2 regions of the Falsiroseomonas sp. RANM36 genome follow, and region 2 is predicted to be linked to the other one. Evidence: predicted binding sites of a transcription regulator. Region 2 holds the regulator's gene; the other holds the start of a gene.
What was found. Region 2 encodes HrcA, which represses chaperone genes, less so after heat shock. Its sites were predicted from a motif close to GTTNGCACTCNCNNNNNGNGAGTGCNAAC; they were not measured.
Positions count from the first base shown of each region.

Region 1 (3,847 bases), 420 kb from region 2:
CGTCGCGCCGACGAAGAGGAAGTTCCAGCCGACGCCGTTCAGCGTCATCGCGATGCGGAAATGCCATTCGCTCAGTCCCGCCAGCCCCGCGGCGACGCCGGCGAACAGCAGCACCACGCCCACCGTCATCACGCGCGTGGTGCCGAAGCGGGTGATGAGGTGGCCGGTGAACAGCGCGGGGACGAACATGCCGAGGACATGCATCAGGATGACCATGTGCGCTGCCGTGTGCGGCATGCCGCAGCCGACGATCGCCAGCGGCGAGGCGCCCATGAGGAACACCATCACCCCGTAGCCGACCATGGCCGAGACCACGGCGGCGACGAAGCGCGGCTGCCGCGCGATCTCCGCCAGCGGGCGCGGCGGCAAGCCGCCCGCGTCCGGCACGCCCGCCATCGCCGCCCGCGCCTCGGGGAAGCGGACGAAGGACATCACCGTGAAGACGACGGCATGGATCAGGAAGATCGCCGCATAGGTGCCGATGTAGAACGGCATCCACTGGTCATGCGTCCAGCGCACCAGGTTCGGCCCCATGAAGGCCGCGACGATGCCGCCCGCCGTCACCCAGGAGATCGCCTTGGCGCGGTGCGACAGCGGCACCAGCTCCACCGCGGCGAAGCGGTACTGGTGCAGGCAGGCCACCGCGTAGCCGAGCAGGAACCCGCCGGCGCACATGGTCAGGAAGCTGCCGTTGTAGAGCCCGGTGCCGATCGTCGCGGCGCCCGCCATGCCGAACAGCGAGCCCACCCGGAAGCCGAAGCGGCGCCCCATGCGCTGCATCAGCAGCGCCGCCGGGAACACCCACAGCATCACGCCGAGGTGCTGCATCGTCACCGGCAGCGTCGCCAGGTCGCGATTGGCATAGAAGGTCACGACGGACAGCGCCGTGGCCGCCAGCATCATCGTGTTGCAGGCCTGGCCGAGCGCCTGGCAGACGGCCAGCAGGCCGAGATTGGCCCTGGCCCTGGCATCCAGGGAAGGATCTTGCTGCGCCTGGGGCATTGCGGGGAAGGCTATCCTCCGCGCCGCGCCGCCCTCAAGACGGGCGCGCGAAGGGGCAGCCATGCGCCGGGTGGGGGCCCCGGCCCTTCGCAGTCAGTGCAGCCGGAATTCTCCGCCGGCGTAGCGCAGCTCGGCCGGCTTGATCAGCGCGGCGGAGGCGACGCGGACGGAATGCAGCGGCGCCTCGATCTCGCGCTTCCAGAAATCCAGGAACCGGCCGAGCTCGGGGAAGCGTGGGGCCAGGTCGTGCTTCTGCCAGATGAAGCTCTGCAGGACGCCCGGATGGTCCGGCATGTGATAGAGCAGTTCGGCGGTGGTCAGCCGCCAGTCGGGCAGCGTCGGGAAACGGGCGAGACGCTCGAGACCGCTGAGATCCATGCTGTTCCTGTCCTCGTTCCGGCGTGATGGGCCGTGCCGTTCCTTCCCTGTTCCCGGCCCTGTTCCCGGCCCTGTTCCCGGCGTCGCGCCGCGGCGCCGCCGCCGGATGGGGGGAAGCATGCCATGGGGGGCCGGGCGCGATGCAAGAAAAACGTTGAAGTTCAACGCATTAGCACTCGCACTCCGAGAGTGCTGCCGACGCTTGACGACGCGGCGGGGCTGCCCTAGATCGCTGTCACTCCTCTGGGGGGAGTGCTAGCGGGCGCCGGAATGGGTCCGTTGGCGGCGGGAAGCAGGCCGGGTCCGGCATGCCCCCGCGTATCTCCGGAAGAGCTTGCCACTCATATGGAAGCAGTCAGGAGAGGATTCGCATGAACTTCCGTCCCCTGCACGACCGCGTTCTCGTTCGCCGCGTGACGGCCGAGGAGAAGACCGCGGGAGGCATCATCATCCCCGACACCGCCAAGGAGAAGCCGCAGGAAGGCGAAGTGATCGCCGTCGGCTCCGGCACCATCAACGAGAAGGGCGAGGTCCGCCCGCTCGACGTGAAGGCCGGCGACCGCATCCTGTTCGGCAAGTGGTCGGGCACCGAGGTGAAGCTCAACGGTGAGGAGCTCCTGATCATGAAGGAGTCCGACATCATGGGGATCCTCGACAACCCTTCCGTCGCGAAGGCGGCCTGAAGTCGTCGTCCCGCGAGGAACGCGGAAAGACGCATCTCAGGCTCGTCGTCTCGGACACACACACCTAGGGAACGGAAAACATGGCTGCAAAGGACGTCAAGTTCGGCGCCGGCGCGCGTGAGCGTATGCTCCGCGGCGTCGACATCCTCGCCGACGCGGTGAAGGTCACGCTCGGCCCGAAGGGCCGCAACGTTGTGATCGACAAGAGCTTCGGCGCGCCGCGGATCACCAAGGACGGCGTGACCGTCGCCAAGGAGATCGAGCTGGCCGACAAGTTCGAGAACATGGGCGCCCAGATGGTGCGCGAAGTGGCCTCGAAGACCAACGACATCGCCGGCGACGGCACCACCACCGCGACCGTGCTCGCCCAGGCGATCGTCCGCGAGGGCGCGAAGTCGGTGGCCGCGGGCATGAACCCGATGGACCTCAAGCGCGGCGTGGACAAGGCCGTGGCCGAGGTCGTGAAGTACCTCGAGAGCAACACCAAGAAGATCACGACCTCCGCCGAGGTCGCCCAGGTCGGCACGCTGTCGGCCAACGGCGAGACCGAGATCGGCGAGATGATCGCCAAGGCGATGGAGAAGGTCGGCAACGAGGGCGTCATCACGGTCGAGGAGGCGAAGTCCATCCAGACCGAGCTCGACGTCGTCGAGGGCATGCAGTTCGACCGCGGCTACGTCTCCCCGTATTTCATCACGAATGCGGAGAAGATGATCGCCGAGATGGACAACCCCTACATCCTGATCTTCGAGAAGAAGCTGTCGGGCCTGCAGCCCATGCTTCCGCTGCTCGAGGCGGTGGTGCAGTCGGGCCGTCCGCTGGTGATCGTGGCCGAGGACGTCGAGGGCGAGGCGCTGGCCACGCTCGTGGTCAACAAGCTGCGCGGCGGCCTGAAGGTCGCGGCGGTGAAGGCGCCGGGCTTCGGTGATCGCCGCAAGGCGATGCTCGAGGACATCGCGATCCTCACCGGCGGCCAGGTGATCTCCGAGGATCTCGGCATCAAGCTCGAGAACGTCACCCTCAACATGCTGGGCAAGGCCAAGACCGTCCGCATCGAGAAGGAGAACACCACGATCGTCGACGGCGCCGGCTCCAAGGAGGAGATCCAGGGCCGCTGCGAGCAGATCAAGGCGCAGATCGAGGAGACCACCTCGGACTACGACCGCGAGAAGCTGCAGGAGCGCCTGGCGAAGCTCGCCGGCGGCGTGGCGGTGATCCGCGTCGGCGGCTCCACCGAGGTCGAGGTGAAGGAGCGCAAGGACCGCGTGGACGACGCGCTCCACGCGACCCGCGCCGCGGTCGAGGAAGGCATCGTGCCGGGCGGCGGCGTCGCCCTGCTGCGCGCCTCCACCAAGCTCGGCGGGCTGAAGGGCCTGAACAACGACGAGCAGGTCGGCATCGAGATCGTGCGCCGCGCGATCCAGGCGCCGCTCAAGCAGATCGCCGAGAACGCCGGCAAGGACGGCGCGGTCGTGGCGGGCGAGATCCTGCGCAACGACGGCGCCTCCTACGGCTACGACGCGCAGAAGGACGAGTACAAGGACCTCGTCGCCGCCGGCATCATCGACCCGACCAAGGTCGTGCGCACGGCGCTGCAGGATGCGGCCTCGGTCGCCTCGCTGCTGATCACGACGGAGGCGATGATCGCCGAGCGTCCGGAGAAGAAGGCTCCGGCCGGCGGTCCTCCGGGCGGCGACATGGGCGGCATGGACTTCTGATCCGGCGCGCCGGCCCGGGCCGGGGCCCGGGGGCCCCCCCCGCGGGGGGGGCGGGGTGGGGGGGGG
Region 1 covers NZ_JBWXTD010000003.1:872,379-876,225, forward strand. Annotated here, with positions in the region: gene AC1MIR_RS08950 (MFS transporter) at 1-1,002, opposite strand, end outside; gene AC1MIR_RS08955 (usg protein) at 1,096-1,380, opposite strand; gene groES (co-chaperone GroES) at 1,752-2,063, shown strand; gene groL (chaperonin GroEL) at 2,144-3,781, shown strand.
Region 1: the regulator HrcA is predicted to act here: its motif matches at 1,612-1,640, upstream of groES (co-chaperone GroES).

Region 2 (3,847 bases):
CGCGTCCAGCGTCAACCGCGGCAGACGATGCGCGGCTTGCCGTTCCGGCCGACCAGCACCGCCGCCTGCCGCCCCGCCGCGCAGAGGCCGCGCAGCACGGCGGGCGCCGAGAGCAGCGTGCCCCCCGCGACGCGCGCCACCCGCACCCGCGAATGATAGGCCAGCCCCCGCCCCGGCTCGGCCGAGTGGTACTGCGCGATCGCATCCGACCAGTTGCCGGTGCGCCGATGCAGGTCGCGCAGGAAGCGGACCGCATAGGCGACGTTGCGCGGCGGATCGAAGGCGGCCTCGAGGTCGGGAAAGGCCTGCGGATGGTGGAACAGGTTCACCTGCATGCAGCCGACATCCACCGAGGCGATGCCGCGCGCGCGCAGCGCCTCCACCTCCGCGATGGCGGCGCCCTTGCTCTCCGGGTAGCGGCCGGCGCCGTCGGCATTGATCGCGAAGGGCCAGGGGGCGACGCCGCCGCCCGGCGCGGGCCGCCCGCTCTCCACCCGCGCGATGGCCAGCAGCAGCCCGGCCGGGATGCCGGCCCCGCGCTCGGCGGCGGCGATGGCGCTGCCGCAGGCGGTCCAGGCATCGGCCCGCGCCGCCGCGGGCAGGGCGAGCAGGAGGGCGAGCAGCGCGAAAAGGGCCGGGCGGCGCATGGCGGGGCAGCCTGCGATGCCGGCCGGCCGCGGTCCAGCGCCGGGTCAGGTTGACCCCGGCCACGGCGTTTCCATACTGTTCCCTGAAGCAAGACGGTCCGGGACGCGCAGCACCATGGGTCCGATGCACCGGCCACCACGCCCCGCAGGGGTGCCGGCCATGAGCCTCTCCGCCGCCGGCACGCCGCCCCTGCCGCCCGGCCTGGACGACCGCGGCGCCGCCATCCTGCGCGAGCTGGTGGAGCTCTATGTCGCCACCGGCGAGCCGGTGGGCAGCCGCACCCTCTCCCGGCGGCTGCCGCAGGCGCTTTCGCCCGCCACCATCCGCAACGTGATGGCGGACCTCGAGGATGCCGGGCTGCTCTACGCGCCGCACACATCCGCCGGGCGGCTGCCGACGGAACGCGGCCTGCGCCTCTTCGTGGACGGGCTGCTGCAGTTCGGCGCGCTCGCGGAGGAGGAGCGGGACGCCATCGCCGCGCGCTGCGCCGGCGGCGGGCGCAGCCTGCAGGACACGCTGGCGGAGGCGGGGCAGATGCTCTCGGGCCTGGCCGGCGCCGCGGGCCTTGTCGTCGCGCCGAAGAGCGAGGCGCCGCTGCGCCATATCGAGTTCGTCGCCCTCGGCCCCGGCCGGGCGCTGGTGGTGCTGGTGACGGCGGATGGCCAGGTGGAGAACCGGGTGATCGAGGTTCCGCCCGGCCTGCCGCCCTCCGCGCTGGTGCAGGCGGGGAACTACCTGAATGCACGCCTGTCGGGCCGCACGCTGGACGAGGCGCGCGGCGCGGTCCAGGCGGAGATCGCGGCGAACCGCACCGCGCTGGATGAACTCACGCAGCAGGTGATCGCCGCCGGGCTGGCGACCTGGTCGGGCGGCGTCGGCGGCACGCTGATCCTGCGCGGCCAGGCGAAGCTGCTGCAGAACCTGGACCAGGTGGCGCGCGTGCAGGAGATCCAGGGCCTGTTCGAGCGGCTGGAGACGCAGGAGACGATGCTGCGCCTGCTGGATCTCGCGCAGCGCGGCGAGGGCGTGCAGATCTTCATCGGCGCCGAGAGCGGCCTGTTCGACAGCGCCGGTCTTTCCATGGTGGTGGCGCCCTTCCGCAACGCGCAGGACCAGCGGATCGTCGGCGCGATCGGCGTGGTGGGGCCAACGCGGATCAACTACGGGCGCATCGTGCCGGTGGTGGACTACACGGCGCGGGTCATCGGGCGGCTGCTGGGCTAGGCGGGATAACGCCCGACTGCGAAGCCGCGCGGACCGGAACGCGCTTCGTCGTCTTCCGCCGCACCTGCCAGCTCTTGGACGTGCCGCTCGCGCGCCGCTCGAGGTGAAAATCCGTCAGCGGTCGGATCAGCTCGATGAGTTGCTTGCGCGGCCAGCGCTTGCGGAAGTCGGGCGGCAGAAGCTGGCCGACCGTGCTGAGATTCGCCCAGCCATCCTTTGCCGCCGCATCGACGGCCTGTCCGACCATCGCCGCAAGCTCCGCGTCACCGTCCGGTACGTCGCGGAGCACCTGATCCATCAGGAAGAAGCGGTCGAAGGCGTCGCGATAGGGCTCGGGCGCCTTCGCCTCCCCGAAGCCCAGCGCCAGCAGCCCGGCGCGGCGGAGGCGCGCCACAAGCGCGCCGAAATCACTGTCGCTCGACATCACGCAAACCCCGCCGAACTGCCTCGAATGCAGCAGGTCCATCGCATCGATGGTGAGCGTGAAGTCTGCGGCGTTGCTGCGGGCCCGGCCACCATAGAACGGCACCCTGAGCACCCCATGCCGCCTGAACATGTCGTCCCAGCCGCGCAGGCATGTGTTCGCCCAGTCGCCATAGGCGCGGCGCTCCGCGATCTCGCCGTAGCCCGCCGCCAGTTGCACGACGCGATCCAGGGCAGCAGGCTGCGCGTTCTCAGCGTCGATCAGAAGGGCCAGCCGGCGCATGGCTTCATGCTGCGAAGCGCCAAGCGACGCCGCAATACGCAAGTTGCGCACATCGCGTGCGGAATGGTCAGGAAAGGTGGCACGGCGTCACGGCGCCGCCACAGGCCTGCCGCGAAGATCAGCGACACACCATATGCCAATGTCACCAGGCATGACTGACCCAAGGGCTTCCTCCATGCGGATGCGTCTCGCCCTGCTTCTCCCGCTGCTCCTGCTCGGCGCCTGCGCGGTCGTGCCGCCGGCCGGGCCCACGGTCTTCGCCCTGCCGCCCGAGGGAAAGGACCTGCAACGCTTCCAGGCCGAGGACGCGCAGTGCCGCAACTACGCCTTCGGCCAGATCGGCTACGCGCCGGCGCAGGCGGCGACCAACGCGGCCGTGGGCAGCGCGGCGGTGGGCACCGCGCGCGGCGCGGCGGCCGGCGCGTTGATCGGCTCGGCCAGCGGGCAGGCCGGGGCGGGCGCGGCGATCGGGGCGGGCACCGGCCTGGTGGCGGGATCGGCGGTGGGCGCGGGGAACGCCGCGGCCTCTTCCGCCGGACTGCAGGCCCGCTACGACGCCGCCTATGCACAGTGCATGGCAAGCGCCGGGAACCGGCTGCCGGCGCCGCCGCAGGTCGCCGTGGTGCCCTATGCGGCACCGGCCTATCCCTACCCCTATGCGTATCCCTATCCCTACGCCTACCCCTACTACTGGGGGCCGCGAGTCTCCCTCGGCTACTACCGCGGCTATGGCTATCCGTATTACCGGCGGCCCTATCCCGGCTGGCGCTGGTAAGGCACGCGCCGGTCAGACGGCCCGCATCTCCGCCTCGGCCGGCGCCGCCTCGGCGCCGCCCAGCGCGCCCACCAGCGCATCGCGCAGCGCCTTCAGCTTGCGCTCGTTCTCGACCTTCAGGCCGAACACGTCCTTCACATAGAACACGTCCACCGCGCGCACGCCGTAGGTCGTGATGTGCGCGCTGCCGATCTGCAGGCCCTGCTCGCTGATCGCGGCCGTCACGTCGTGCAGCAGGCCGGGCCGGTCGCGGCCATTCACCTCGATCACCGTGTGCGAATTCGACGCGTGGTTGTCGATCACGACGCGTGGCGGGATCTGCACGGCGCGCAGCCGCGCAGGCTCGCGCCGCAGCTTGCCGATCTCGGCCTCCAGCCGGAGGCGGCCGGACAGCGACTGCTCGATCAGCACCGCCAGCCGCGCCAGGCGATGCGGCGCGTCGAAGGCGCCGCCGGCGGCGTCCTGCACCCAGAAGGTGTCGAGTGCCATGCCGT
Region 2 covers NZ_JBWXTD010000003.1:1,294,314-1,298,160, reverse strand. Annotated here, with positions in the region: gene AC1MIR_RS11050 (lytic transglycosylase domain-containing protein) at 12-647, opposite strand; gene hrcA (heat-inducible transcriptional repressor HrcA) at 772-1,872, shown strand; gene AC1MIR_RS11040 (NYN domain-containing protein) at 1,850-2,578, opposite strand; gene AC1MIR_RS11035 (glycine zipper family protein) at 2,754-3,353, shown strand; gene AC1MIR_RS11030 ([protein-PII] uridylyltransferase) at 3,366-3,847, opposite strand, start outside.